One region of the Luteimonas sp. YGD11-2 genome, then DNA from elsewhere that is predicted to be linked to it. Evidence: predicted binding sites of a transcription regulator. Region 1 holds the regulator's gene; each other region holds the start of a gene.
The links. The regulator FliA, encoded in region 1, starts transcription of late flagellar genes. The targets are predictions, from matches to a motif close to TAAAGTTTNNCNNNCNNNGGCCGATAA.
Positions count from the first base shown of each region.

Region 2: ERL55_RS06330 (GGDEF domain-containing protein) is a predicted target of FliA. The motif match lies at 6,488-6,514, and genes of this name have one in related genera.
Region 3: ERL55_RS05795 (GGDEF domain-containing protein) is a predicted target of FliA. The motif match lies at 5,395-5,421, and genes of this name have one in related genera.

Region 1 is NZ_CP035376.1:1,573,274-1,583,129, forward strand. It holds gene motD (flagellar motor protein MotD) at 1-24, opposite strand, end outside; gene ERL55_RS07145 (flagellar motor protein) at 29-769, opposite strand; gene ERL55_RS07150 (chemotaxis protein CheA) at 819-2,663, opposite strand; gene ERL55_RS07155 (protein phosphatase CheZ) at 2,668-3,264, opposite strand; gene cheY (chemotaxis response regulator CheY) at 3,273-3,665, opposite strand; gene ERL55_RS07165 (RNA polymerase sigma factor FliA) at 3,691-4,443, opposite strand; gene ERL55_RS07170 (P-loop NTPase) at 4,440-5,309, opposite strand; gene flhF (flagellar biosynthesis protein FlhF) at 5,296-6,771, opposite strand; gene flhA (flagellar biosynthesis protein FlhA) at 6,809-8,893, opposite strand; gene flhB (flagellar biosynthesis protein FlhB) at 8,890-9,856, opposite strand, start outside.
Region 2 is NZ_CP035376.1:1,400,496-1,410,351, reverse strand. It holds gene azu (azurin) at 1-526, shown strand, start outside; gene ERL55_RS06360 (VWA domain-containing protein) at 626-1,354, opposite strand; gene ERL55_RS06355 (ABC transporter permease) at 1,588-2,325, opposite strand; gene ERL55_RS06350 (ATP-binding cassette domain-containing protein) at 2,322-3,239, opposite strand; gene ERL55_RS06345 (periplasmic heavy metal sensor) at 3,473-4,015, opposite strand; gene ERL55_RS15035 (hypothetical protein) at 4,064-4,804, opposite strand; gene ERL55_RS06335 (DUF1801 domain-containing protein) at 4,966-5,241, opposite strand; gene ERL55_RS06330 (GGDEF domain-containing protein) at 5,263-6,441, opposite strand; gene ERL55_RS06325 (TerC family protein) at 6,658-8,211, opposite strand; gene ERL55_RS06320 (EAL domain-containing protein) at 8,364-9,856, shown strand, end outside.
Region 3 is NZ_CP035376.1:1,264,798-1,274,653, reverse strand. It holds gene glnD ([protein-PII] uridylyltransferase) at 1-2,069, opposite strand, end outside; gene map (type I methionyl aminopeptidase) at 2,174-2,953, opposite strand; gene rpsB (30S ribosomal protein S2) at 3,325-4,155, shown strand; gene tsf (translation elongation factor Ts) at 4,272-5,150, shown strand; gene ERL55_RS05795 (GGDEF domain-containing protein) at 5,449-6,957, shown strand; gene pyrH (UMP kinase) at 7,025-7,744, shown strand; gene frr (ribosome recycling factor) at 7,827-8,384, shown strand; gene uppS (polyprenyl diphosphate synthase) at 8,504-9,247, shown strand; gene ERL55_RS05775 (phosphatidate cytidylyltransferase) at 9,244-9,856, shown strand, end outside.

The sequences.
Region 1 (9,856 bases):
CTCGTGGTGCTTGCGGCGTGCCATGGCGTCAGTGCAGGAAGCCGGCAAGCCGCGCTTCGATATTGCGCGGGTTCTCGCCCTGGGCAATCGCGATCAGGCCTTCGATCACCAGTTCGCGCTCGCCGCTGCGGCGGCCGACCACGCTCTTGAGCTTGGCCGCCATCGGCAGGAACAGCAGGTTCGCCGAGGCGATGCCGTAGATGGTCGCGGTGAAGGCGGCGGCGATGCCCTGGCCGAGCTTGCTGGGGTCGGCGAGGTTCTGCATCACCGCCATCAGGCCGAGCACGGCGCCGACGATGCCCAGGGTGGGCGCATAGATACCCATGCTCTCGTAGATCTTCGCGGCGGCGAGGTCGTGGTGTTCCTCGCCACCGAGCTCGATCTCGAGCATGTGGCGGATCGCCTCGGGCTCGAGGCCGTCGACCAGCATCTGCAGGCCCTTGCGCAGGAACGGATCGGTCTGCGCCTCGACGTGGCTTTCCAGCCCGAGCAGGCCCTGGCGGCGGGCGACGTTGCTCCACTCCAGCAGCTGCGCGATCAGCGCCTGGCGGTCGGCCACCGGCGGCTTGATCACCCAGCGCGAGATCTTCATGGCGCGGGTGAGCACCGGGCGCGGTGCGTGCAGCAGGATGGCGGCGACGGTGCCGATGATCACGATCACGAACGCCGCGGGCGACCACAGGCCGGCAAGCCCGGCGCCCTTGAGGACGCTGCCGCCGATCAGCGCGACGATCGCGAGGACGAGCCCGACGAGACTGAAGATATCCATGGTGGCGATATCGGCGAAGGTGCGCGCGACTTGAGTTGCGCGGTGCCGATCAGACCGTGCGCAACGCGTCCACGTCGAGGATCAGCGCCAGGCGGCCGTCGCCGATCAGGGTGGCGCCGGCGTAGCCGGGCAGGCCACGCAGGGCGCGTGGCAGCGGCTTGATCACCACCTCCTCGCGGCCGCGCACCTCGTCGACCACCAGGCCGAAGCGGGCGTCGCCGCGCTGCAGGACCACGATGGTGAGCAGCGGCGTCTCCGGTGCCGGTTGCCGCAGCCAGTGCCGCAGGTCCAGCAGCGGCAGCGTGTGCGAGCGGCGGTCGAGCGCGGCGCGGCCGTCGAACCAGTTCACCGCATGGGTGGGTGCATGCAGCACTTCCTGCACCCGCGCCAACGGCAAGGCATAGGCATCGCCGGCCGCCTGCACCAGCAGCGTCGGCAGGATCGCCAGCGTCAGCGGCACGCGCAGCGAGAACCGGCTGCCGCGCCCGAGTTCGGAGTGCACCTGGATCTGCCCGCTGAGCTCGCGGATGCGCGACTGCACCACGTCCATGCCGACGCCACGGCCGGAAATGTCGCTGACCTCGCTGCGCGTCGAGAAGCCGGGCATGAACACCAGGTGCAGGCATTCCTCCACGCTCAGCCGCGCCGCGGTCTCGGCATCGATCAGACCCTTCTCGCGCGCCTTGGTGCGCAGGCGCTCGGGGTCGATGCCGGCACCGTCGTCCTGCACCTCGATGCCGACATAGTCGCCCTGCTGCTGGGCGATCAGCCTCACCTTGCCGGCGCGCGGCTTGCCGGTGGCCTCGCGCAGGGCCGGTGCTTCGATGCCGTGGTCGATGGCGTTGCGCACCAGGTGCACCAGCGGATCCGCCAGCGCCTCGACCAGGTTGCGGTCGAGCTCGGTCTCGGCGCCGACGAGCTCGAGGTCCACTTCCTTGTCGAGTGCGCGCGCGACGTCACGCGCGAGCTTGGGGAAGCGCGCGAACACCTTGCCCACCGGCTGCATGCGGGTGTGCATCACCGCGCCCTGCAGGCGCGCGGTGGCGTTGTCGAGCGTGCTCACGGCACGGTCGAGCTCCTCGTCGCGCAGCCGCGCGCGCAGGGTCTTGAGGCGGTTGCGCGCCAGTACCAGCTCGCCGACGAGATCGACGATGGCGTCCAGGCGGCGGGTGTCCACGCGTACGGTGTGTTCGCGCTCGGCAGTGGCCGCTCCATTGGCGGCCTGCGGGGCTGCCGGCTTCGGCGCGGCGGCGGCAGGCGGCGCAGGTGCGGGCGTCGGCGTGCGCGGGGCGGCCGGCGGAGTCACCTGGGCTGCGGCAGCTCCGGGCGGGGCCGACCCGTGCAACTGGTCGAGCAGCGCCTCGAATTCGTCGTCGCTGATCGCCCCGCCGTTTCCGGCTGCACCGACCGGGCCCGGCGCCGCGTTGCCGTGCAGCTGGTCGAGCAGTGCCTCGAATTCGTCGTCGCCGATCATGTCGCCATTGGCGGCGGCGGCGGCGGGCGTGGCGGTCGTGGCCGGCGGCGCAAGCGAGAAGCCGTTGACGACCGCGGCGGGCGCGCGCGGCACCTCGCTGCCGGAGTCGATCGCGTCCACCATCGCCTGCAGCCAGTCCAATGACTGCTGCGCGGCATCGAAATGCCGCGCCTCCAGCGTCGCCTGGCCGCTGCGTGCAGCGCCCAGGGTTTCCTCGGCCGCGTGGCAGAGCTCCACCAGCGGGGTCACGCCGAGAAAGCCGGCGCCGCCCTTGAGCGTGTGGAACGCGCGGAAGACCGCGTTCAACTGTTCGCGGTCGCCGGGCGTCTGCTCCAGCGCCACCAGCTGCCCGCCGAGGTCGTCGAGCAGCTCGCGTGCCTCGATCACGAAGTCGGCGGCGATTTCCGGCGAGGCGTTCACGGTGTCAGAGCCCGAGGTTCGACAGCAGGTCGTCGGCGTCGCTCTGGCCCACGGTGCCGCGATCCAGCCCCCCGACCGCCGGGCCGTGGCCACGGTTCGGGCACGCCGGCTCGTCCTTCGGCGGCAGGCCGAGTTCGCCGAAACCCTCGTGCACGCCACGCACGATCGATGCGACGCGGCGGATGATCTGCCCGCCGAGGTCCTGGTGGCTCTGTGCCAGCGCCATCTCGCGCAGGTTGTCGCGCAGCGCCTCGACGGTACCGGCCTGGCTGTCGTCGAGCGGGCCGTCCTTGAGGCGGGCGACCAGCGCACGGCTGTCGTCGATCAGGTCGAGGGTGCGATGGGTGGCCTCCTCGGTCATCGCCACCACGTGGTCGAGGCGGGCGCAGGCGTCGTCGAGGTTGCCGCCCGACGGTGCCGGGGGCAGGGCATCGAGCGCCTGTTCGAGCTCGCGCGCCAGCCGGCCGAGGCCGCTGACCAGCGTATGCGCGCGCGATGCGGCGATCGCATCGACGTGGCGGCGCCAGGCGTCCTCGTCGCCGCGCTCCAGCGCGTCGAGTGCATCCTGCAGCAGGCGCGCGACCGGGACGTCGTCCGCCACCGCCGCGTTCAAGCGCCGCCCCCGAGGCGTTCGAACACCTTGTTGAGCTTCTCTTCCAGGGTCTGCGCGGTGAACGGCTTGATGATGTAGCCGTTCACGCCGTTCTGCGCGGCCTCGATGATCTGTTCGCGCTTGGCCTCGGCGGTCACCATCAGCACCGGCAGGGTGCGGAACTTGGCATCGGCGCGGATCTCGCGCAGCAGCTCGATGCCGGTCATGCCGGGCATGTTCCAGTCGGTGATCACCAGTTCCACCGCGTCCTGCCGCAGCACGGCCAGCGCGCTGTGGCCGTCCTCGGCCTCGACGGTGTTGTTGAAGCCGAGGTCGGTCAGCAGGTTCTTGATGATCCGCCGCATCGTCGAGAAGTCATCGACGATCAGCACGCGCATGTTCTTGTTCAAAGGGGGCTCCAGTAAAACGATGGCATCAGTCGTCGTCGCCGATGCCGGTATCGGCGAGTTCGAACGCGGTCAGCCGCCCGCGCAGCCGCACCACCGCCTGGCCATGGATCTGGCACACGCGTGATTCGCTGACGCCGAGCACCGCGCCGATCTCCTTGAGGTTGAGTTCCTGCTGGTAGTACAGCGACAGCACCAGCTGCTCGCGTTCGGGCAGCAGGCCGATCGCGGCGGCAAGCTCGCGGCCGAATTCGCCACGCACCAGCGCCTCCTGCGGGGTGGGCCCGCCGCGACGCGCGGGCTCGACCTCGCCGTGGTCCTCCACGTGCGAGTCCAGGCTCAGCACCTGGCCGCGCGCGGCGTCTTCCAGCAGGCGCATGTAGTCGGCCAGCGGCAGCCCGAGCTTGTCGGCGACTTCCTGCGCCGCGGCGGCGCGGCCGGTGGCCTGCTCGATCGAACGGATCGCGGCGGCGGCTTCGCGCGCGCGGCGGTGCACGGAACGCGGCACCCAGTCGCCACGGCGGATCTCGTCGATCATCGAACCGCGGATGCGGATCGAGGCATAGGTCTCGAACGAGGCGCCCTGGTCGGCGTCGTAGCTGCGCGAGGCTTCGAGCAGGCCGATCATGCCGGCCTGGACGAGATCGTCGATCTCCACGCTGGCCGGCAGCCGCGCCGCCAGGTGATGGGCGATGCGGCGCACCAGTTCGGCATGCTGGACGATCGGATCCGGCGCGCTGCTGCGCTGGATGTCCTGGTAGTGGCGGGCGGCCATGCTCATGCCGGCACCCCCTGGCGCAGCATCCGCTCGACGAAGAACTCGACATGCCCGCGCGGCGCGGTCGGTGCCTGCCAGCGGGCGGTGCGGCGGGCGATCTCGGCCAGCGCACGCGCCGACGGGCTGGACGGGTAGGCGCGCACCACCGCCTGCTGGCGCTGCACCGACATCCGCAGCCATTCGCACTGCGGCACCGCGCCGAGATAGTTCAGCGACACGTCGCCGATGAAGCGCTCGCACACGCGCGACAGCTTCTCGTACAGGCCGCGTCCTTCCTGCGGGCTGCGCACCATGTTGGCCACCACCTGCACCTGGCCGACGCCGCGCTCGCGTGCCAGCACCTTGATCAGCGCATACGCATCGGTGATCGACGCCGGCTCGTCGCAGACCACCACCAGGGTGTCCTGCGCGGCCTGGCAGAAGGTCAGCACCGAATCGGTGATGCCGGCGGCGGTGTCCACCACCAGCATGTCGAGATCGCGCTGCAGGTCGTTGAAGACGTTGACCAGCCCGGCATGTTCGGCGGGGCGCAGTTCCGCCATGTGCCGGCGGCCGGAGGCGGCGGGGACGATCATCACGCCCGACGGGCCGTCGAGGATCACCTCGTCGAGGCTGCAGCGCCCGGCCACCAGGTCGGCCAGCGTGTAGCGCGGCGACAGCCCCAGCAGCACGTCGACGTTCGCCAGGCCGAGGTCGGCATCCAGCAGCAGGGTGCGCTTGCCGAGCTCCGACAGCGCGATCGCCAGGTTCGCCGACACATTGGTCTTGCCCACGCCGCCCTTGCCACCGGTGACGGCGAGGGTGCGCACGGGGGCGGGCACGGGCGGAACGGCGACGGACATCGGCGGCAGGGTCTCAGGCGACAGCATGGGTGTGCTCCGGGGCGGAATGCTCGGATGCCATGGGCTTATCGGCATCGCGGCGGAGATCTTCAAGGCGAAGTACCAGGTGGGCCGCATTGGCCCGGCTCAGGTCTTCAGGGATGCGCTGGCCGTCGGTGGTCCAGGTCAGCGGCAGCTGGTGGTCGACCACCACCGACAGCGCGCTGCCGAGTCGGCTGGTCTCGTCGAGCTTGGTCAGCACCACGCCCTGCGGGCGCGCGTGCTCGAAGCGGCGGACGACTTCATCGAGGTCGGCGAAGTGGGTGTTGGCCGGCAGTACCAGCAGGGTGCGCACCTGGCGCGCGGCGCGCAGCCAGTTCAGCTGGCCGGCGAGGGCACGGTCGCGCTGGCTCAGGCCGGCGGTGTCCACCAGCACCAGCCGGTAGTCCTGCAGCTTCTGCAGCAGCTGCAGCAGGCCGGCCTCGCTGTCGGCCTCGTGCACGGCGATGCCGAGCTGGCGGCCGTAGCTGTGCAGCTGCTCGCGGCCACCGACGCGCGCGGTGTCGGTGGTCACCAGGGCGACGTCGCGCGGCTGGTACTGCGACGCATAGAGTGCGGCCAGCTTTGCAATCGTGGTGGTCTTGCCGGCACCGGTCGGGCCGACCAGGGCGATCACCCCGGCCTCGTGCAGCGGATCGACCGGGCAGATCGGCAGCCTGCGCGAGATCAGGCCGAGCATCAGCCCGCGCGCGCGGTGGGCCGGGGTGTCGGCGGGAATCTGCAGCACCACGTCGCGGGTGATGCCGGCATCGAAACCGTAGTCCTCCAGCAGTTCCATCGCCTGCGCGCGCACCGGCGAGCCGCGCAGGCGCTCGTCGGTGAGCCGCGCCATCTCGCGTTCGATCATCGTGCGCATCTGCGCCAGTTCGTCGCGCATGCGCGCCAGTTCGCCGTCGCTTGCAGGCGCGGGTGGCGTGGGCACCGCGGCGAGCGCCGGGGCCGGCGGAGCCGGTGGTTCCGGCAGCGGCTCGATCATCGGCGCAACCGGCGGACGGGTGCGCGCCAGCAGTTCGGCGAAGGCGGGGCCGTCGAATTCGTCGGCGACGTCGAGTGCATTGGCCACCGCGGTCGGCTCCGTCGCTACTTCGATCGCGCGCGGTGCGACCGGGATGGAGACAGGCGCAGGTGGGGTAAGAGGTGCGGGCGCGACCGGTGCGGCGGCAACCGCTGCCGGCGCGGCGGGCGGGGCGAGGTCGCGCAGCCAGCGCTCGGCCGGGGCCAGCGGGCGTTCCGGGGCGGCCACCAGCGGGGCCGGGGCTTCGGCCGCGGCGCGCGGCTGCGCCTCGAGGGCGCGCTGCAGGCAGGCTTCGTCGTAGTTGCTGGCCGCCACGATCTCCACGCCCTCGTCGGTGCGGCGGTTGGAGAGGATCACGGCATCGGGTCCATGGGCATCGCGCACCATCTGCAGTGCGGTGCGCATGTCGGCGGCGACGAAGCGGCGGATGTTCATGGTTGTTGCCCGTGTTGCGAAAGGGGTGATGCGTTGCTCAATTGATCGTGCCCACCAGCTTCAGGCGCCGGTCCTCCGGGACTTCCGTGTAGGCCAGCACCGACAGTCCGGGCACGCTGTGGCGGACCAGGCGCGCCAGCGCAGCGCGCACCTGGCTGGGCACCAGCACCACCGCCGGTTCGTTCCTGGCCTCCTGCTGGCCCGCGCAGTCGGCGAGGCTCTGCTGCAGGCGTTCGGCCAGGCCCGGTTCCAGTGCGGCACCGGCGCCCTGCGCGGAATCCTGCAAGACCCGTTCCAGCGTCGGCGCCAGCGTGTACACCGGCAGTTCGATGGCGGGCCCGGCGATTTCCTGGACGATGAAGCGGCCCAGCGCGGTGCGCACCGCGGCGGTCAGCTGGGTCGGGTCCTGGGTATGCGCGGCATGCTCGACCAGTGACTCGGCGATGCGCCGCAGCTGGCGCACCGGGATGCGTTCGATCAGCAGGTTCTGCAGCACCCGTACGACGACCGACAGCGGCAGCGACTTCGGCGTCAGGTCCTCGGCGAGCTTCGGCGTGCTGCGCGCAAGCGTCGCCAGCAGCTGCTGCACTTCCTCGTGGCCCAGCAGTTCCGGCGCCTGCTCGCGCACCAGGTGCGAGAGGTGGGTGGCGACCACGGTGGCGGGGTCGACCACCGTGTAACCGGCGGCCTCAGCCTGGGCGCGCTGCAGCGGCAGGATCCACAGGGCGTCGAGCCCGAACGCCGGGTCCTTGCCGGGGATGCCCTCGATCGGATGCAGGGTGCCGCCGGGGTCGAGTGCGAGCAGGCGGTCGGGATGGATGTCGGCGGTGGCCACCGGCACGCCATGCACCAGCAGGCGGTAGGCGGTGGGTGCGAGCTCGAGGTTGTCGCGGATATGCACCGGCGGGATCAGGAAGCCGATGTCCTGGGTGAGCTTGCGGCGCACCGCCTTGATCCGCGCCATCAGCTCGCCCCCCTGGGCCTTGTCGACCAGCGGGATCAGCCGGTAGCCCACTTCCAGCCCGAGCGGATCGACCGGTCGCAGGTCGTCCCAGCCGAGCTCGGCGGTGGCGGCCTGTTCGGGCGAGGGCAGGGCGGGATCGGGATTGGCCGCGGCCTGCTCGGCCTCGATGCTGCGCTTGCGCATGTGCCAGGCCGCGTAGCCCACCACGGCCGCCAGGCTCAGGAAGGCCAGGTTCGGCATGCCCGGCACCAGGCCCACGACCAGCAGGATCGAGGCGGCGATGGTCAGCGCCTTGTACTGGCCGAACACCTGGCCGGTGACCGCACCGCCCATGTCCTGCGAGCGCGAGGCGCGGGTCACCAGCAGGGCGACCGCCGACGACACCAGCAGGGCGGGGATCTGCGAGACCAGGCCGTCGCCGATCGACAGCAGGGTGTAGGTCGCCGCTGCATCGCCGGCGCCCATCCCGTGCTGGAGCACGCCGATGGCAAGCCCGCCGATCACCGTCACGAACAGGATCAGCAGGCCGGCGATCGCATCGCCGCGGATGAACTTGCTGGCACCGTCCATCGCGCCGTAGAAGTCGGCTTCCTGCCGGACCTCCTCGCGACGGGCCTTGGCTTCCTCGCGCGTCAGCAGGCCGGCATTGAGGTCGGCGTCGATCGCCATCTGCTTGCCGGGCATGGCGTCGAGGATGAAGCGCGCGGTCACTTCGGAGACGCGGCCGGCGCCCTTGGTGACGACCACGAAGTTGATGATGGTGAGGATCGCGAAGGCGACGATGCCGACGGCGAAGTTGCCGCCGATCACGAACTCGCCGAACGATTCGATCACCTTGCCGGCAGCACCCGGGCCGTTCTGGCCGTGCAGCAGGATGACGCGGGTGGAAGCGACGTTGAGCGCGAGGCGCAGCATCGTGGTGATCAGCAACACGATCGGGAAGATGCTGAAGTCCAGCGGGCGCTGCACGTAGATCACCGCCAGCAGCACCACCAGCGAGATCGCGATGTTGAAGCTGAAAAGGATGTCGAGGATGGTCGGCGGCAGCGGCACCACCACCATCGCCAGCAGCGCCAGCACCACCAGCGGTGCGCCGAGGCCGTTGCGCAGCATGTCGAAGAAGCGCTTCGGCCCGGGCTGCATCAGCGCGGCGCTCATCGCGGTGCCCCGCGTGCGCCGTCAGCCTCGTCGACCTCGATATCGGCCAGCTGCGGCTGCGGCGTGCCCGCCCGCCAGTTGCGCAACTGGTAGACGTAGGAGAGCACCTGGGCAACGGCTGCGTAGAGTTTCACCGGGATTTCCTGGCCGATCTCCCCTTCCCGATACAAGACCCGTGCCAGAGGCGGTGCTTCGACCAGCGCGACCCGGTGCAGGGTGGCGACTTCGCGGATACGCAGCGCCAGTTCGTCGACGCCCTTGGCGACCACCTTCGGCGCGCGCATGTTGCCGCCGTCGTACTTCAGCGCCACCGCGTAGTGGGTGGGGTTGACCACGATCACGTCGGCGGTGGGCACGTCCTCCATCATCCGGCGCTGCGACATCTCCTGCTGCAGCTGGCGGATACGGCCCTTGACCTCGGGGCGGCCCTCCGACTCCTTCATTTCCTCGCGCAGCTCCTGCCGCGTCATCATCAGCTTCCGGCGCCAGTTCCACTTCTGGTAGGGCGCATCCATCAATGCCAGGAGCAGCAGTGCCGCTGCGGTGGCCAGCAGCATCCACAGCGCGAAGTGCAGACCGCCGCGCGCGGCATCCTCCAGCGGCTGGTTGAGCATCGAGCGCAGCCGGTTGAGCCCGGGCCACAGGAACAGCGTGGCCGCACCGCCAACCAGGGCCACGCGCAGCAGCGACTTCAGCAGTTCCGCGAAGCCTTCGGGTCCGTAGATGCGCTTGAGCCCGGCCAGCGGGTCGAGCTTCTTGAGGTCGGGCACCAGGCCCTTGGTGGCGAAATTGAAGCCGCCCATCGCCGCCGGGGCGATGAAGCACGCGGCCAGGGTGACCAGCAGCAGCGGCGCCAGGATCCACAGGAAGCCCAGCATCAGCTTCGCGGCATGGCCGAACAGCAGATGCGGCGATTCCAGCAGGGCCAGGTCGGGGGTCAGCGCCGTGCGCATCCAGTCGAGC
Region 2 (9,856 bases), 170 kb from region 1:
CGGCACCGACGCCAACACCGGCCTCGAGCGCGGCGACGGCATGGGCACCGGCACGGGCATGAGCACCAGTCAGGACCCGGCCGCAACCGCCGGCGCCGACACCGCATCGCCGGCCAGCAACAAGCCGGAGGCCACCGTCTCCAACTGCGCCACCACCATCCAGGGTGACGACGCCATGCAGTTCAGCGTCGGCTCGATCACCGTGCCGTCCTCGTGCAGCGAGTTCACCATCAACCTCGAGCACACCGGCCAGCTGCCGGTGGCCGCGATGGGCCACAACGTCGTGATCTCGCAGGCCTCCGACCGCCAGGGCATCGCCACCGACGGTATGGCCGCGGGCCTCGACGGCGGCTATGTGCCGGAAGGCGACGACCGCGTGATCGCCGCAACCGAACTGATCGGCGGCGGCCAGACCACCTCGGTCACCTTCCCGGTCAGCGCCCTGCAGGGCGGCGGCCCGTACGAGTTCTTCTGCAGCTTCCCCGGCCACTGGGCGGTGATGCGCGGCTCGATCCAGGTCGGCTGAGCACTGCAATCGAAGGGCGGCCCGGCATCACGCCGGGCCGCCCTTTTCGCTGTCGATCAGCTGTCGCCGGTGCACCGCACCTGGACACGCGCTCGACCCTCAGAACGGCAGCCAGTTGCCTGCGTTGGTCTGGTCGATGTATTCGCCGCCGTTCTCCTGCGCCAGACGCTGGAGGAACGCGATGTCCTTGTCATCGCCGAAGCCGATGGTGTAGATCGCCACGCGGCGGTTGCTGTTGAGCGCCGCAACCCTCGACAGGATGGCGGCATTGCCCGCATCGGTGGGCTGCCCGTCGGTCAGCAGAAAGATGGCGGTGGCTTCGGGATACAGGAATCCGCGCTCGAGTGCCCCCAGCATCGGGGTGCCGCCGCTGGCGGCGACCTGGTTGATGCGCACCATGTCGATGTTCTGCTGGGCGGGTGCTGCTGGAACCATCTGGTCATGCCAGGTGTCGACCTGGCCGCCGAACGTCACCACGGCATAGCGGCTCGGGGGCTCCAACCCGCGCACGGCTGGAATGAGCGCGCGCTTGGCCGCCCCCATCTTGCTGCCCTCGCTGCGGATCTGGTTGCCGAGGAAGTTGCCGACCACGCCGCCCATCTTCCGCTGCACGGTGTCGGCCGAGCGGTTCAGCACCTGGGCCTGGACGGCCGCGCTCGCGACGCCTTCGTCCTTGCCCTCCATGCTGCCGGAGCGGTCGAGCAGGAACACGACGTTCTGGTTGGCCGTCCTGACGCCGTAATAGTTGTCGGATTTCTGCACGGCGTAGCAGCCGGACAGGAGCGTGGTGACGACGGCTGCAATCACGACACGGAACGCATGTTTCATTCTGAAGTCACTCCATGGACACGTTGGAAAGTGGTTCGCGTGGGGCTCCACACGCGTGCACAACAGCGCTGACGACGCGCCGAAAGCCGCCATCGCCATGCAGACCCGCGTGTTCCCCGGGGTGGATTGTGCCCCGTGACCGGCGTGGCGGCCATCCTCGCGGACAAGCGCGGTGTATGCGCCTGCGCTATCGAGCACGGCAGTGCGCAAACCCGCCGTCCACTGGCAAGTGGTTACACGATCTCCTGTCGCCGCAGCAGCTGCAGGCTCGCCACCAACAGCACTACGCCCAGCACCGGGGCGATCAGCACTGCGAGGACCTGTGTCTCCACGGCCGTCGCGTTAGTGGATACCAGCGGATAGGCCCAGGGCAGCCATGGCCAGTGCTGCGAGTTGCCCACCTGCAGCCCGATGAAGGTCGCGATCACCGCCACCGACAATGGCAGCACGATCGAGCGGTGATGCCAGGCGAGGCCGTGCTGGATCACCAGCACAGGCAGCGCCGCGACCGGCGCGGCCCACAGCAGTCGCGACGAGTGCAGGTCGAACGCGCCGGCGAGTTCATAGCCGAACAGCCCCAATGCCGCCACGCCGACCGCGGTAGCGGCGAGCAGCACGAAGTGCGCGCACAGCATCAACCCGGCGGCAGCCAGCGTCTTTGCGAGGTAGAGCTCCTCGATGCGGACCGGCAGGCTGAGCATCAACCGCCACGTGTGGTTGCGGTGCTCGCTGCCATTGATGAGGCTGGTGGCCAAGGCGATGTACAGCGGCAACATGAAGGCTGTCCACATCGCCGAGACCGCCACCCACAGCTGCGACATGCGCGCGCCTGTCATGTCCTCGACCGGCGTCTGGTGCAGCGTCACCACGAAGACCAGCGCCACCACCGCCAGCGGACAGGCCAGTGTCATCCCCAGCACCAGCGAGCGGCGCATCTTCAGCATTTCCACGACCAGCAGCTGCCCGATCATCGCGCGTCACCGTCGCCGAACGCGGTGCGCAGAAACCATTGCTCGAGGCTGGGCTTGCGGTGCACCGACTCGAACAGCGTCACGCCGGCATCCACGAGCAGCTGATGCAGCCGCCCGGCCGCTTCGCGCGTGACAAGCGCAATGGTGACGCGCCCCGCCCCATCCACCTCGGCGGCATGACCGCTGGCCTGCAGCAGGCTGGCGGCCCGGTCGGGCGCATCGACGTCGAGCGACAGCACGCTCGGCAGCGCCTGCATCAGTTCACGCACCGAGGCCTGCAGCCGGGTCGATCCATCGCGCAGCACCGCGAAATGCGTGGCGGTCTTCTCCACCTCGTCGAGCAGGTGGCTTGCGAAGAAGATCGTGCAGTCCGCGCGTTCCGGCAGCGCGCAGAGCAGCTGGCGGACGTCCTGCATGCCGTCGGGGTCGAGCCCGTTGGTGGGTTCGTCGAGCAGCAGCAGCCGCGGCCTGCCGACCAGCGCGAAGGCGAGTGCCAGCCGCTGCTTCATGCCGAGCGAGTAATGCTCGATGCGGCGCCGCCGGTCGCAACGCAGCCCCACCAGTTCGAGCACGCGCGAGGCTTCGGTACCGGGCAACCGCTTGAGGCGCGTGGCGATCGACAGGAACTCGGGCGCGGTGAGGTTCGGATAAAGGCTCGGGGCCTCGATCAGGCAGCCCATCCCGGCAAGCGCCTGCCGCCGCTCGCGCCGGATGTCGCGGCCCAGCACCTGCACGCTGCCCGCGTCGGCGGCAGCGAGCCCGGCGATCACACGTATGGTCGTCGACTTGCCATGGCCGTTGTTGCCGAGGAACGCGAATACGCTGCGCTCGGGCACCTGCAGATCGAGCTGACGTAACACGGCGTGCCCGCCAAAGGATTTGTCGACCGCACGCAGCTCGATCGCAACACTCATCGCAGGGCATCCATGACCGGGAGAAGAAACCGCAGGTTACAACCGCGGTCGCCGTACTGGCAGGTGGCCGGGTGTCGCTGACACATCGCCCGGGAATCCAGGCGCGTTCCACGCATGACGGCACGTCACGCCGCGTCCCGGATGCGACCTTCCGCCTTGTCCGGCTTACCAAGCTGCAGGCCCAACGCCACGGCACCAGGCAACAAGGCGATCACCGTACCCGGCGCGCTCGCTCAATGCCCATGGCCGTGCCCATGCGCGCCATGCCCATCGCCGCCGTAGCCACGCAGCTGCACGTAGCGCTCCACCTGTTCCGGTGTCAGCACCTCGCGCTGTTCGATATGGGCGTTGAGATGCACGCCGCGCAGCTGCGCCTGCAGCTGGCCGATGGCTTCCAGTGCGGCCGCCACGTTGTCCGTATCCGCAGCGCCGGACTGGAAGAGCACGTCGAGTTCCGACTCCGCCGCCACGAGCTGTGCGCCCAGCGCCCTGGCGCGTGCTTCCACACGGGCACGGATCGCGCGGGTGGATTCAAGCTGCGCATCGGTGAGCGCCAGCGGCTGTGCCAGCTCGAGCACGTGCATCGGACCCGGATAGCGGTTGAGTTCGGCGGCCTTCGCATAGCCCAGGCCGCGCCCGGCCAGCAGGCCGGCGACCTGCTCCGCGTCGAGCGCCTTGATCGGCCGTGTCTGCTGGCCGGCATAGGAATGTTGCGGCTCCGCTGCGGTGGAGGCAGCGGACGCCAGGAGGAGGAACAGCAGGGTCGTGGTTTTCATCGCGCCATCGTAATGGCGTCCGACGTGCAGGTGATGCGCGCGTCCGCCTCAGGGCCCGCACTGCCACCAGCCGGTCCAGCTGCGCTGCGCGCCGTCGGCGCGGTGGTAGGTGAGTGTTGCGGGCTGCGCGGGCGACTCAGCGCCACCGCTCGCCGCGCCGGTGACCTCGATATCGACCGTCTTGCCGGCACCGGAGAAACGCGCGCCGCGCAACATGCCATCGAAGCCGCCGGGCGCCGCCACCGGCTCCACGTAGTCGCCGACTTTCACCACGCCACGCGCAGGCTCCTTCGAAGCGACGTTGCCCATCGCCAGCAGCAGAGGTGGCTTCCCTGCCTCGACAGAGAAGCTGCAGCCGAGTTCGCCCGCAAGCGCGGCGGCCTCGATCTCCTGCCTGGACAGCGGCCCAAGCTCGATGGCCGAGCCATCTCCGCCACGGGTGGCATCGCCGTCGGTTGCAAGCGGCGCCAACCGGTGCCCGGCGTCGCTGCAGACCGTCAACCGGTCATCGCCCTCGGCTGCACCGACCGCCTGCACGCGCATGCCAACCGCCAGCGCTTCCACGTCGACGGGCATGGCCTGGCAGAGGTTCCAGCGCGCCGGCAGCTGCACCGCCATGCGGCCGCGGCCATCGACATCGACCTCCACCACCGCATGGCCGTCATACATCCACGGCCGGGTGTCGATGGAGGCGACGCGGCCTTCGACGGCGACGTCGCCAACGGGTGCGGGCGACGTTTCGTGAGGCGCGGCGCAGGAGGTGGCGGCCAGCGCGATGGCCATGGACATCGACAGGGGCAGGACAGCGTGGTGTACGCGGATGCGCATCGGCGGCTCGACGTGGGAGATGGACGCCGAGCTTATGCGGCGGGCGTCGACGCGGCGGCAATGCCGCTGCCAGGCGCTGCAGTGGCGCCCAACAGCGGCGGCACGTCGAAGCAGCCACCACCTCAAAGCTGCGCAATCCACTGGCGCAGGATCCGCATCACCGCGGCCTCATGGGTCGCAAGCGCCTCGGCCGACGCCAGCATCAGCACGCAGCGGTCGCTGGCCTGCCACCTGAGCAGGCCGGCCGGGTCATCGATCGCGAACGCGCGGGTGTCGCTCCTGGCCTTCGCGCCGGTGTGCAGCACCAGCTGGATGCCCCTGGGCGGGTGCAGGCGGAAGGTGGCGAAGTGGTCGCCGACGCGGAAGCTGGGCGCGTTCCACTTCACCTTTTCAGTGATGCGCGGATCCAGCGCCAGCTCTCACTGCCGCCCCTGCTCCGCCCCGGCCACCCGTGCCCGGTCGCGGCCTTCGCGCTTGGCGGTGTAGAGCGCGGCATCGGCCTCGGCGACCGCGCGCGCGAACACGCCGCCGGCGGGCCATGCCGACACGCCGATGCTGATCGTGACCGGCAGTCGCTCCTCGCCGAAGGCGAATGGTGTTGCGCCCACCGCCGTACGCATGCGCTCGGCGGTGGCGCCCGCCTCGTCGAGGTTGGCCGCGTCCAGCAGCACCAGGAATTCCTCGCCGCCCCAGCGTGCCAGCGGCGTGCCCTCGCGCAGCGTGCCGCGCAGGCGCCCCGAGACCGCGCGCAGAACGTCGTCGCCGCGCTCGTGGCCGTGGGTGTCGTTGATCGGCTTGAAGTGGTCGACGTCCAGCAGCAGCACCGCCGGCAGGCGTTCGCGTTCGAGCACGTCGGCATGCCACGCCGTAGCGCGCTCGTTGAGGGCACGGCGCGTCAGCAGGCCGGTGAGTTCGTCGGTGCTGGCCTGCTGGCGCAGGCGCCGGTCCAGGCGCGCATTGGCGAGGTTGAGCACGTGTGCGCCCACCAGCAGCGGCACCAGCGCATAGATCACGCCATAGGCGGCCAGGAACGGCGGCTCGACATAGAGCAGGTGGCGGTGCTCGGGCCCGTCATGGCGGACCGCGGCGTACAGAGCGAAGACCCAGGTGCCGGCATAGAACAGCAGCGTGACCGCCATCGCCGCCTCGGCCGCATTGCGCGGCGCCACCAGTGCCCGGCGCACGGCCAAGACGATGCCCAGCGAAACCGCCAGGCAGACGAGGTGGAATACGAGCGCGAAGCTACGCGCCCCCGCGGCCCAGGCCAGCAGTAGCACGACGCACAGCGCGGCGATCTCGGCCATCCGCCGCGGCAGGCCCACCGCGGGTGCACCCACCAGCTCGCGCAATGCGCGGTAGATCACCAGCGTTGCCACCAGTGCCGCCATCGCGAGGGTGAGGATCGGCCACCGCGCGGCGCGATCGATCACGCCGCTCAGCACCATGCCCACGCCCAGCAGCGCGAACCCCAGCGCGCAGCGCGACAGCACGCCGCGATGCAGGCGGTCGCCCTGCACAGCGACCAGCATCATCAGCGCAGCCGCCCATGCACCGACACCGCCGATGACGTAGGCAAAGAGCATGTCGACTGACTGCATGGCCCGGAACCCGTGGTGCGCGCGCGGAAGGCGCGGCATTGGCAGGGTATCGGCCGCAACCCCGGAAGCTTGACCCGTGGCCGCGGGCAGCGGCTGGCAGCCCCCGCGCACGTGCCGCACACCACAACGGAAAAGGCGGCCCGCAGGCCGCCCTTCCGTGTTGCGTACTGCCGCTGCGCCGCTCCCGTCAGGCGGGCGGTGCAGCCCGGCCGCGTGTCACGTCGCCGCCTGCGGCTCCTGGCGTGCCAACAGGGCCTTGCCGACGCGGCGGCGTTCCAGCGACTCGACCTGGATCGTCCAGCCGGCGACATCGACGGTGTCGCCCTGCATCGGCAGGCGGCCGAGGATGTGCAGGAACAGCCCGGACAGGGTGACGTAGGTGGAGTCGCGCGGCAGCGCGATGCCGGTGGCGCGTTGCAGGTCCTCCATCGACATCGAGGCGTCCACCAGCCAGGTGCCATCGGCACGGCGCTCGGCGCCGTATTCCGCATCGCGGGTGTCGGCGAGATCGCCGGCGATCGCCGCCAGCAGGTCGTTGGCCGTCACCAGGCCGGTCACGCCACCGTATTCGTCCACCACCACCGCCAGCGGGATCGGGTGCTCGCGGATGCGCTCCAGCGCGGTGAGCGCCGAGGTGCCCTCGGGCAGGATCAGCGGCTCGCGCAGGTAGTCGGCCAGGGCCAGCGGCTTGCCGGCCAGCAGCCCGGCCAGCACGTCGCGGCTCTGCACCACGCCCTGCAGGTTGTCGAGCTCGCCATCGCTCACCAGCAGGCGGGTGTGCGGCGATGCCATCAGCCGCTGGGTGGCGTGCTCGCCGCCGCGCGCGGCATCGATCCATTCCAGGTCGGTGCGCACCGTCATCACGCTGGCCACCGAGCGCTCGGCCAGCGTCAGCACGCTGCGGATCATGTCGTGCTCGGCCGGCGCCAGCCGCTCCTCGATGGAACCGTGGCCATTGCCCGTGCTCTCGGTGGCGGCCTCCTGGTCCCCGGTGCGCGCACCCAGCATGCGGGTCAGCGCCTCGGCCGTGCGCTGGCGGAACGGCAGCGCCAGGTCCTTCTTCTCGCGCTTGAAGCGCGAGAACTGGTTGAAGCCCTCGATCAGGATCGAGAACACGATGGCCGCGTACAGGTAGCCCTTCGGGATCTTGAAGCCCAGGCCTTCGGCGACCAGGCTGAAACCGATCATCAGCAGGAACGCCAGACACAGCACCACCACCGTAGGATGGCGGTTGACGAACGCCGTCAGCGGCTTGCTCGCCAGCAGCATCACCGCCATCGCGATGGTGACCGCGGCGTACATCACGCCCAGGTTGTCGACCATGCCGACCGCGGTGATCACCGAGTCCAGCGAGAACACCGCATCGAGGATGACGATCTGGGTGACCACCACGCCGAAGGCCGCGTAGGCCTTGTTGCCGGTGTTGACGTGGCTGGTGCCCTCGAGCCGCTCGTGCAGCTCCATCGTGGCCTTGAACAGCAGGAACAGGCCGCCACCCAGCAGGATCAGGTCACGGCCGGAGAAGGGGTGGTCGAAGATCGAGAACAGCGGCGCGGTCAGCCGCATGATCCAGGACAGCGCCGCCAGCAGCACCAGGCGCATGAGCAGCGCGAGGGAGAGGCCGATGATGCGGGCCTTGTCGCGCTGATGCGGCGGCAGCTTGTCCGCCAGGATCGCGATGAAGACCAGGTTGTCGATGCCCAGGATGATCTCGAGGATCACCAGGGTCGCGAGACCCATCCAGATGGTCGGGTCGGAAAGCCATTCCATATAAAAGGCTGGTAGCGGAGGGAGGCCGATCTTACGGCACGCCGGGCCGCGGCAGGTGACAGGACGCACGGGCGGCCCCTGCGCGCCGGCCGGCGGATCGGGGGATACTGGCCCGCCACCCGTTCGCCGCCCACGGCGGCGGCTGGCCCGTCATGACCGACCCCCGCCTGCCCCAGCCCCCCGCCCCCGATGCCGGCCCGGCACCTGCCTCCCCGCCAATGGCCGCCGACAGCACCGACGACGCCGCCGAAGCCGCGCGCCTGGCCGCGCTGCGCGACCTCGACCTGCTCGACACGCCCGAGAGCGACAGCTACGACCGCATCACCCGCATGGCCAGCCGGCTGTTCGGGGTGCCGATCGCCGCGGTGTCGCTGACCGATGCCCACCGCCAGTGGTTCAAGTCGCACGTCGGCACCGCCGGCCGCGAGATTCCGCGCGACAAGGCGCCGTGCGCGGAAGTCACCGCGCAGGCCGGCACGGTGGTGGTGTCCGACCTGCAGCAGGACCCGCGCTTTTCCGACAGCGTGCTGGCGCGCTCGGGCATCCGCTTCTACGCCGGCGCGCCGCTGGTCACCCGCGACGGCCACACCCTGGGCGCGATGTGCGTGCTCGACAGCAAGCCGCGCGAGACCACCCCGGAAGAACGCGCCTCGCTGCGCGATTTCGCCGCCATGGTGATGGCGCAGGTCGAGCTCGAACACGACTACGGCCGGCGCGACCCCCTGAGCGGCCTGCCCAACCGCAACCAGTTCGCCAACGACGTGGCCGACCTCGCCCGCGCCCGCCCCGGCGTGCCGCGCGTGCTGCTGCTGGTCAGCCTGCTCGACCCCGCCCGCCTGCAGGAACTGGTGAGCGTGATGGGCACCCGCTGCATCGACGACCTCGTGCAGGCCAGCAGCCGCATCCTCAAGGACCGGCTGGGCCCGGGCTCGAGCGCCTACCACGTCGACGTGGTGTCCTACGCGCTGCTGCTCGACGAGGCCGAAGCCGGCCCGTCGCCCACGGTGATGGCGGAACTGGCCAGCGCGCTGGCGGTGCCGGTGACCAGCAGCGGCATCCCCGTGCAGATGATGCCGGCGTTCGGGGTCTCGCCGTTCGAGGTGGGCGCGGCCGCGGCCGAGGATGCCCTGCGCACCGGCATCAGCGTGGCCAACGACGCCCGTGCCACCGGGCTGGACTCCGCGGTCTACAGCCCCGCCAGCGACACCGCCAACCGCCGCCGGCTCACCCTGCTGGCCGATTTCGGCGATGCGCTGGCACGGCCCGGCGGGCTGTCACTGGTCTACCAGCCACGCATCGACCTGCGCAGCGGCCGCCATGCCGGCGCCGAGGCGCTGCTGCGCTGGCGCCACCCCACGCTGGGCGACATCCCGCCGGCGGAATTCGTGCCGCTGGTCGAACAGACCGCGCTGGCACGGCCGATGACCGAATGGGTGCTGGGCGCGGCGCTGGACCAGCAGCTGGCCTGGCGTGCCCGGGGCGCGTCGGTCGTGGTGTCGATCAACGTGTCGGCGCGCAACCTCGAGGAAGCCGATTTCCTGCCGCGGCTGGCCGCACACCTCGCCCGCCGCGGGCTGCCGGCCGAAGGCCTGGAACTCGAACTCACCGAGACCGCGCTGATCCGCAACGCCGAACAGGTGCTGGT
Region 3 (9,856 bases), 310 kb from region 1:
TCGAGTGCAGGCACGCCCTCGGCCAGCCTGCGCACGCGCACGACGGTGTCACCGGCAGCGGCGCCGCGCAGCGACAGCGCCTGCCAGGCGACCTGGTCGGCACGACCGCGCAGGAAGGCCTCTTCCGGCATCCGCGCGAACAGCGCATCGGCCTCGTCCACACCGCGCGCGGCAAGCAACCCGCGGGCCTGGTCGCGCGTTTCGGCAATGCGCTGGGCGGCCGCAACCGGGTGCTCCAGGCCACGCCGCAGGGCCAGCCGGGTGGCGGTGCGCAGGTCGGTCAGCAGGCGGTCCTTCCAGGCGTTCCACAGGCGCGGCGAGGTGCCGGCGATATCCGCGCAGGTCAGCAGGTACAGATAGTCCAGCCGCTCGCGGTCGGCGACCTCGCCGGCGAAGCGGTGGATCACCGCGGGGTCGGAGATGTCGTGCTTCTGCGCCACCGTCGACATCAGCAGGTGCTGGCGGACCAGCCATTCGACCAGCGCGGTGTCCGCGTCCGCCAGGCCGTGGCCTTCGCAGAACTCACGGGCGTCCACCGCGCCGAGCTCGGAATGATCGCCACCGCGGCCCTTGGCGATGTCGTGGAACAGCCCGGCCAGCAACAGCAGCTCGGGCTTGCGCAGCGCCGGCCAGACCCCGTGCGCGCCGGAAAAGCGCGCGTCGTCGGCCTCGTCGGCGAAACTCGCGATGTTGCGCAGCACCGCCAGCGTGTGCTGATCCACGGTGTAGACGTGGAACAGGTCGAACTGCATGCGCCCGGTCACCCGCGCGAACTCGGGGATCCAGGTGCCGAGCACGCCCAGGCGCGCCATGCGCTCGAGCGTGCGCACCGGCACCGGCCCGCGCAGCAACTCCAGGAAACGCAGGCGTTCTGCGGCCGTGGCGTCGCGCCACGACGGCAATGCATGCAGGGACTCGGCCAGCGCGCGCGCGGTCTGCGAGTGCAGTCCGCGCAGATCGGATTGCGCCGCCCAGGCGGCAAACAGGTCGAACACGGCACCGATATCCGCGCGCGGCCACACCTCGTCGCGCGCGGCAAGATAGCCGCGGCGCGACACGAAGGCCGCATCCAGCACCACCAGCTCGCCCTCGCCCTCGATATGTTCCTCGAAGCGCTGCAGCAGGCGATCGTTGATGCGCAGCACCACCGCGGCACTGCGGTAGAAGCCCTGCATCATCTGCTCGACCAGTGCGTTGTCGGCTTCCCCGACGTGGTCGAGCCGGGCGGCGAGCGCCTTCTGGTGGTCGAACCGCAGGCGTTCCTCGGCCTTGCCGGCCACCAGGTGCAGGCCGAAGCGCAACCGCGACAGCGCCTGGCGTTCGCGCTCCAGGGTAGCCAGTTCGTCGACGCCGAGCTGGCCGAGCGCGATCAGCTGCTCGAAGCCGTGCACGCCGAACACCGCGCGCGCCATCCAGCGCAGGGTCTGGATGTCGCGCAGGCCGCCCGGACCGTCCTTGAGGTTCGGCTCGAGGTTGTCGGCGGTGTCGCCGAAGCGCGCGTGGCGACGGGCCTGCTCCTCGCGCTTGCCGTCGAAGTAGCGCTGCGCGGTCCAACCGGTGCGCTCGGGGGCGATGGCCTGCGCCAGCGTGCGCACGTCCTGCTGGCTTGCCAGCAACGGGCGCGCATCCTGGAGGTTGGTCTGCACGGTCAGGTCGGCGTCGGCCTCGCAGGTGCATTCGCCTGCGGTACGCACCGCGTGGCCCACCTTGAGGCCGGCGTCCCAGAGCAGCGCGAACAGCCGGCCAAGGGCGTCGGCATGCGGCGCCCCGGCGCCCTCGCCGGCGAGCGCGAGCACATCGATGTCGGAATGCGGGAACAGTTCGCCGCGGCCGTAGCCGCCGACCGCGAACAGCGCCAGTGGCGCATCCGCAGGCACGCAGCGCGCCCATGCCTGGCGCACCCAGCCGTCGACCGCGGTGGCGCGGGCGGCAAGCAGGCGGTCGACATCCTCACCGTCGTCGAAGCGCGCGGCGAGCTGGGCATCGTGGTCGGCGAGCGCGGCGCGGGCCTCGGCAGCCCACGCCGCATCACTCGTGGACTCGCGCTCCGCTCCGGGGGGCGGCGGCATGGTGGCCATCGTCAGCGCCGCCGGATCGCCACTGGCGCCGCGTATTGCGGCAGCCGATGGCGGGAGCGGCAGCGTGGCCCGACGGTGTGCATCGGTATCGACGCCTACAGGAACGCGTCGTTGTCGTCGCCCGGCAGGCGGGTCAGGATGTCGAACCCGTCAGCGGTCACGGCGACGGTGTGTTCCCACTGCGCCGAGAGCTTGCGGTCCCTGGTGACCACGGTCCAGCCATCCGGCAGCACGCGGGTATGCCGTGCGCCCTCGTTGATCATCGGCTCGATGGTGAAGGTCATGCCCTCCTGCAGCACCAGGCCCTCGCCCGGACGCCCGTAGTGCAGCACCTGCGGCTCGTCGTGGTAGACCTTGCCGATGCCGTGCCCGCAGTACTCGCGCACCACGCTGAAGCGCTCGGACTCCGCATAGGTCTGAATGGCGTGGCCGACGTCGCCGAGGGTGGCGCCCGGGCGCACCGCGCGGATGCCCTCGAACAGCGCCTGGCGCGTCACCTCGACCAGCCGGCGCGCCATCACCGAGGGCGTGCCGACGTAGTACATGCGGCTGGTGTCGCCATGCCAGCCGTCCTTGATGACGGTGACATCGATATTGATGATGTCGCCGTCCTTGAGCACCTTGTCGCCCGGGATGCCGTGGCAGATGACGTTGTTGGCGGAGATGCAGGTGGCACGCGGGTAGCCGCGGTAGCCGACGTTCGCCGGCACCGCGCCCTGCACCTGGACGATATGGTCGTGGCAGATGCGGTCGAGTTCCTCGGTGGTCACGCCCGGCTTCACGTACGGGGCGACCATATGCAGCACCTCGGCGGCCAGGCGGCCGGCCTCGCGCATCTTCTCGATGTCTTGGGGAGTCTTCAGGTTGATGGCCATCACGGCATTATCCCCGATCGCGCGCCGCGCTGCCTCCCGCGGTCACCGCGCGCCGGCACGCCGTCGCCGCCGCCGCGGGTCCGGCAGCAAAATTGCGCCAACTTGCCCGCCCCCGGCCGCCGGCGTATGATCGCCGGCTGACCTGCCCGCCCGGGCCGGTCCGTCGATGCCGGACGTCACCGGCAAATACACACCCGCTGCAAACCCCCGTGCCGGGGTGCGCGTGCAGGCAAGAGCCCCCGGGCTGGTGCGGCATGGCGTCGGTCACGGAGGCGGCGGGGAGGACCAACCCCGGAACCATCGCGCACGGCCCTGCCCTGCGCCCGCCCACCACATGCCGGGCGGCGGTTCCATCACTGGAGTCATCAGCAATGCCCCAGATCACCATGCGCCAGATGCTGGAGGCCGGCGTCCACTTCGGCCACCAGACCCGCTACTGGAACCCCAAGATGTCGCCGTACATCTTCGGTGCCCGCGGCAAGATCCACATCATCAACCTCGAGAAGACGGTTCCGCTGTTCAACGACGCGATGAACTTCATCTCGGGCATCGCCCAGAAGCGCGGCATCATCCTGTTCGTCGGCACCAAGCGCAGCGCGCGCGACGCGATCAAGGAAGAGGCCGAGCGTTGCGGCATGCCGTACATGACCCAGCGCTGGCTGGGCGGCACGCTGACCAACTTCGCCACCGTCAAGAAGTCGGTGTCGCGCCTGAAGGAGCTGGAAGCCGCCGAAACCGACGGCACCTTCGAGAAGCTGGTCAAGCACGAAGTGCTGGGCCTGCGCCGCGAGCGCGAGAAGCTGCTGGCCTCGCTGGGCGGCATCAAGGACATGGCGCGCCTGCCCGACGCGCTGTTCGTGGTCGACATCGGCCATGAGGACATCGCGATCAAGGAAGCCAAGAAGCTCGGTATCCCGGTGATCGCGGTGGTCGACACCAACTACAACCCGGAGCTGGTCGACTACGCCATCCCGGGCAATGACGACGCCATCCGCGCCGTGCAGCTGTACGCCAGCGCCGCCGCCGACGCCGTGCTCGAGGGCAAGGCCGCTGCACCGTCCGCCGCCAGCGTGCGCGAGGAAGAGTTCGCCGAGGGTGGCGAAGGCCGTGGCCGCAAGCCGGGCGCTCGCAAGGGCAAGAAGGCCGACGAGGCCGAAGAAGCCGCCGCACCGGCACCGGCACCGGCACCGGCTGCCGAGTAAGGCAGCCCAGGCACGCCGCCGCCACCCGCGGCGGCCCGCGACGCGGCCTCCGGGCCGCGCCGTACCGGGACGGCTGTTCCGTCCCGCGACCCCATTCCGCTATCTCGAGGTATCCGATGGAAATCACCGCAAGCCTGGTCAAGGAACTGCGCGAGCGCACCGGCGCCGGCATGATGGAGTGCAAGAAGGCACTCACCGAAGCCAATGGCGACGTCGACGCAGCCGCCGAGGCGCTGCGCAAGTCCGGCCTGGCCAAGGCCGACAAGAAGGCCAGCCGCGTTGCCGCGGAAGGCCGCGTGGCCACCGCCCAGGCGGATGGCCGTGCCGTGCTGGTCGAGGTCAACTCCGAGACCGATTTCGTGGCCAAGGACGAGAACTTCCTCGCCTTCACCGATGCCGTGGCCGCTGCCGCGCTGGCAATCGACGGCACCGATGTCGAGTCGCTCAAGGCCGCGAAGCTCGCCTCCGGCGAGACCGTCGAGGAAGCCCGCGCCGCGCTGATCGCCAAGGTCGGCGAGAACGTGCAGGTGCGCCGCATGGCGCGCGTGGACAGCGGCAACAACATCGCCGCCTACGTGCACGGTGGCCGCATCGGCGTGCTGGTCGAGGTCAAGGGCGGTGACGCCGACCTCGCCCGCGGCCTGGCGATGCACGTGGCCGCGATGAACCCGCCGTACAACAACGCCGCCGACGTGCCGGCCGACTTCGTCGCCAAGGAAAAGGAAATCGAGCTGGCGAAGATGTCCGAGAAGGACAAGGCCAAGCCGGCCGAGATCCTCGAGAAGATCATCAGCGGCAAGATCGCCAAGATCGTCAACGAGGTGACCCTGGCGGGCCAGCCGTACGTGCTCGACACCGACAAGACCGTCGAGCAGGTGCTCAAGGCCGCCGGCGCCGAAGTCGTCGGCTTCCAGCGCCTGGCCGTGGGCGAAGGCATCGAGAAGGTGGTTGAGGACTACGCCGCCGAAGTGATGAAGCAGGCCGGCCTGGCCTGACGCGTCACGCTTCGCGCTGTACCGGAAAAGCCGCGGACCTCCGCGGCTTTTTCTTTTGTCCGCACCTGGCCATGGCAGAAGTCGGGGGTTGCAAGCTTCCGCCGTGTGCCCGGACTCCGTGGCACCACAGGCGCGTCTTCTCAAGGGACGCCCGCAGGATATGGCAGGCCTGCGTTGGCCCTGGCACGCACCCGTCTGCATGAACAACCGCCGTCCACTGGCGTGACGCCCATCACCTGCGCGCTAAAGGTTCGCCGGCGCGCGCCGATAAGGCCGTCGACGCATACCGATCGCCGCCATGCACCCCGAACTGGTTTCCCTGCTCTCGCACTGCCGGACGCTGCCCACGCTTCCGGGCGTTGCGCTGCGCATGATCGAACTGGCGGAGGATCCGGCAACCGACCTCGCCGTGGCCGCCGATGCCATCGCGATGGATCCCGCACTGAGCGCGCGGCTGTTGCGCATCGCCAATTCGCCGCTGTACGCGAGCGCACACCGCCGGCGCGTCGACACCCTCTCGCAGGCGCTCGCGCTGCTCGGGCTCAACGCCGCGCTCAGCCTGGCGCTGGGGTTCGTGGTCGCACGTACGCTGCAGCCCGACCATGCACTGGCCGGCATGCACGAACGCGTGTGGCAGCGCAGCGCCCTCGCGGCGATGGCTGCGCGCCTGCTGGCCGAGCGCCTGCAGCTCGAGCGTCCGGAAGAACTGATGCTCGGCGCGCTGCTGCAGGACATCGGCATCCTCGCCCTGCTGCACGCCATGCCGGAGCGTTACGCGGAGCTGCCGCAGGTGCCGCTGCAGGGCCGCGAGCGACTGGAGGTCGAACGCGACCATCTCGGCGGTGACCACACCGAAGTCGGCGCCTGGCTTGCGGGCCGCTGGGGGCTGTCGGCATACCTGCAGCGGATGATCCGCGGCAGCGAGACCGTCGAGACCGGCGACCGCACCCTGGGCTGCGTGGTGGCCGCCGGCTTGCTTGCCGATGTGTGGGTGCGACCGGACGACGAACATGCCGGCCAGCAGCTCGGCCAGGTGGCCACGGCGCTGGAACTGGAGCCGCTGGACATCGAGACGCTGGTGGACCGGCTCTCGGCGCTGGCGCCGGAGATGTCGGCCCTGTTCGACATCCGCATCCAGCGCGAGGAACAGGCGCGCGAGATCGAACAGCAGGGCCGCGAACTGGCGATGATCCGCCACCTGCTCGAGCGCGAGGACCTGCAGGAGGCGGTGCGCGAGGCGACACGCCTGAAGGCGCGCACCCGCGAGCTCGACGACCTGGTGCGGCGCGACCCGCTGACCGGCGCATACAACCGCCGCCAGCTCGAGGATGTCCTGCAGCAGGCGTTCGAGGAGGCCGAGCGCCGCCGCGAGCCGCTGTCGATCGCCTTCATCGACCTCGACGACTTCAAGCTGGTCAACGACCGCTACGGGCACCTCGTCGGCGACACCGTGCTGCGCGAGTTCAGCCAGACGCTGACGCGGATGCTGCGCGCCAGCGACCTGCTCGCGCGCTATGGCGGCGAGGAGTTCCTGGTGGTGCTGCGCCGCTGTGGCGCCGAACGCGGCAGGCAGATCCTCGAACGCATCCTCGCCGACATCGCCGGGATGCCGCTGGCCACGATGGACGGCACGCCCATCCACATCACCTTTTCCGCGGGCCTCGCGACCCATGGCGAGGACGCGCGTTTCATTGATGCGCACGCCATGCTCGCTGCCGCCGACGAAGCGCTGTACGGCGCCAAGCGCGAGGGCCGCAACCAGGTGGCGATGCAGCCGCGCGCGGCGTACCCGCCGGATCGTGCATAGCGCGCGACGGCGCGGCGAGCGGGCGATCGGCTAGAATCCCGGCGGTTTACCCATCCCCGAGGCCCGCATGTCCACACTCGCCTATCGCCGCGTCCTGCTCAAACTGTCCGGCGAGGCCCTGATGGGCGACGAGGATTACGGCATCGACCCCAAGGTCATCGGCCGCCTCGCCCGCGAGGTGATCGAGGCCCAGCACGCCGGCGCGGAAGTGGCGCTGGTCATCGGCGGCGGCAACATCTTCCGCGGTGCCGGGCTGGCCGCCAGCGGCATGGACCGCGTCACCGGTGACCAGATGGGCATGCTCGCCACCGTGATCAACGCGCTGGCGATGCAGGACGCGCTGGAGAAGCTCGGCGCCAAGGCGCGGGTGATGAGCGCGATCAAGATCAACGACGTCTGCGAGGACTACATCCGCCGCCGCGCGATCCGCCATCTCGAGAAGGGCCGCCTGGTGATCTTCGCCGCCGGTGTCGGCAGCCCGTTCTTCACCACCGATTCCGGCGCCGCGCTGCGCGCGATCGAGATCGGCGCCGACCTGCTGCTCAAGGCGACCAAGGTCGATGGCGTCTACGACAAGGACCCCAAGAAGCACGCCGACGCGGTGCGCTTCGAGCAGCTCAGCTACGACGAGGTGATCTCGCGCGGCCTGGAGGTCATGGATACCGCGGCGTTCGCGCTCGCCCGCGACAGCAGCCTGCCGATGCGGGTGTTCGACATGGGCCAGCCGGGCGTGCTGCTGCGCATCCTGCGCGGCGAGGCGATCGGCACCCTGGTCACCGGCCGCTGATCGCACGCCAGCCCGTCGGGCAGCGTCGCGCCGCGTGGTGCACGTATAATCCCGCGGTTCCCGACCGCAGCTGGAGCCGGCGATGCTCGACGATATCAAGAAAGACACCCAGACCCGCATGGCCAAGAGCGTCGAGGCGCTTCGCCACACGCTGGTCAAGGTCCGTACCGGCCGTGCCTCGACCGCGCTGGTCGAGCACCTGAAGGTCAACTACTACGGCTCCGACATGCCGCTGTCGCAGGTCGCCAGCGTGTCGGTGAGCGATGCACGCTCGCTCACGATCACTCCGTGGGAAAAGCCGATGGTCGCCGCGGTCGAGAAGGCGATCCTCGCCTCCGATCTCGGGCTGACGCCCAACACCGCCGGCACCACCATCCGCCTGAACCTGCCGGCCCTGACCGAGGAGCGTCGCCGCGAGCTGTCCAAGGTCGTGCACAGCGAGGGTGAGGACGCGAAGGTCGCGATCCGCAACATCCGCCGCGATGCCAACCAGCAGGTCAAGGAACTCCTCAAGGAGAAGCTGATCTCCGAGGACGACGAGCGCCGCAGCGAAGACGAGATCCAGAAGCTCACCGACAAGGCGATCAAGGACGTCGACGAAGTGGTCAAGGCCAAGGAACAGGAGCTGATGGCGGTCTGAGGACCGGTCAGTCGCGGGTTGTGATCGGACACACACCAGCGCCGGCTGACGCCCGGCCCCCGCCCGCGCGTCCGGATCCACGTGATCCGGCCGTCGCCGGCGCCAGGGATGTCGACGCGGTGCCACGGCACCTGGCGATCATCATGGACGGCAACGGCCGCTGGGCCGCGCGGCGCCGACGCCCCCGTGCGATCGGCCACCGCGCCGGCGCGCGCGCGGTCAACCTCTGCATCGACTGGTGCGTCGAACGTGGCATCGGCGCGCTCACCCTGTTCGCGTTCTCCAGCGAGAACTGGGGGCGGCCCGAGGACGAAGTCGGCGCGCTGATGAAGCTGTTCATGGGTGCGCTCGACCGCGAGATCGACGAGCTCGACCGCCGCGGCATCCGCATCCGCTTCATCGGCGAACGCAGCCGTTTCGCGCCGCCGCTGCAGGCGCGCATGGCCACGGCCGAAGCGCGCACGGGGCGCCATTCGCGTCTCGCGCTCAACATCGCGGTGAGCTATGGCGGCCGCCAGGACATCGCCGCGGCCGCGCGCGCGCTGGCGCACGACGTCGCCGCCGGCCGGCTGCGCCCCGAGGACATCGACGAGCAGCTGCTGGGCACGCGTGTCGCGCTGGCCGAACTGCCGCCGCCGGATCTCTTCATCCGCACCGGCGGCGACCTGCGCATCAGCAACTTCCTGCTGTGGCAGCTGGCCTATACCGAACTGTGGTTCACCGATACCCTGTGGCCCGACCTCGATGCGGCCGTGCTCGACCGTGCGTTGGCCGACTACGCCGCCCGCGAGCGGCGCTTCGGGCTCACCAGCGCCCAGGTCGCACCCACCGCCCCACACGACACGGATACCCCAGACGCATGACCCGAACCCGCGTGCTCGCCGCACTGGTGATGGCGCCCCTGGCGATCGCCGCGGTCCTGCTGCTTCCCACCCCCTGGATGGCCGCGCTCGCCGCGGTGCTGTTCCTGGGCGCACTGTGGGAGTGGTACCGGCTGGCCGAAGTGGAGGACACCACGGCGCGTGGCGTGCTGCTGCTGGCCAACCTGCTGCTGATGGTCGCGGTGGTCTGGGCATCGGCCAACGACCCCGGCAGGTCGCTGGTACTGCTGAAGCTGCTGTGCGTGGCCGGCATCGGCTGGTGGCTGGTGGCGATGGCCTGGCTGCGCCGTTTCGAATTCGGCACCGCCGGCTCCGGCAGCGCGCGCATCCTCAAGCTCGCCGCCGGCACCGCCGCGATCATTCCCGCCTGGGCCGCGCTCGGGCTGATCCACGCCGGCGAGCCGGCAGGCGCCGGCTGGTTGCTGGTGGCACTGATGATCGTCTGGGCCGCCGATTCCGGCGCCTACTTCGCCGGCAGGAAGTTCGGGCGGCGCAAGCTGGCACCGCGCATCAGCCCCAACAAGACCGTGGAAGGGCTGCTGGGTGGCCTGCTCGCCGGCCTGGTCGTGGCGCTGGCCGGCGCCCTGCTGC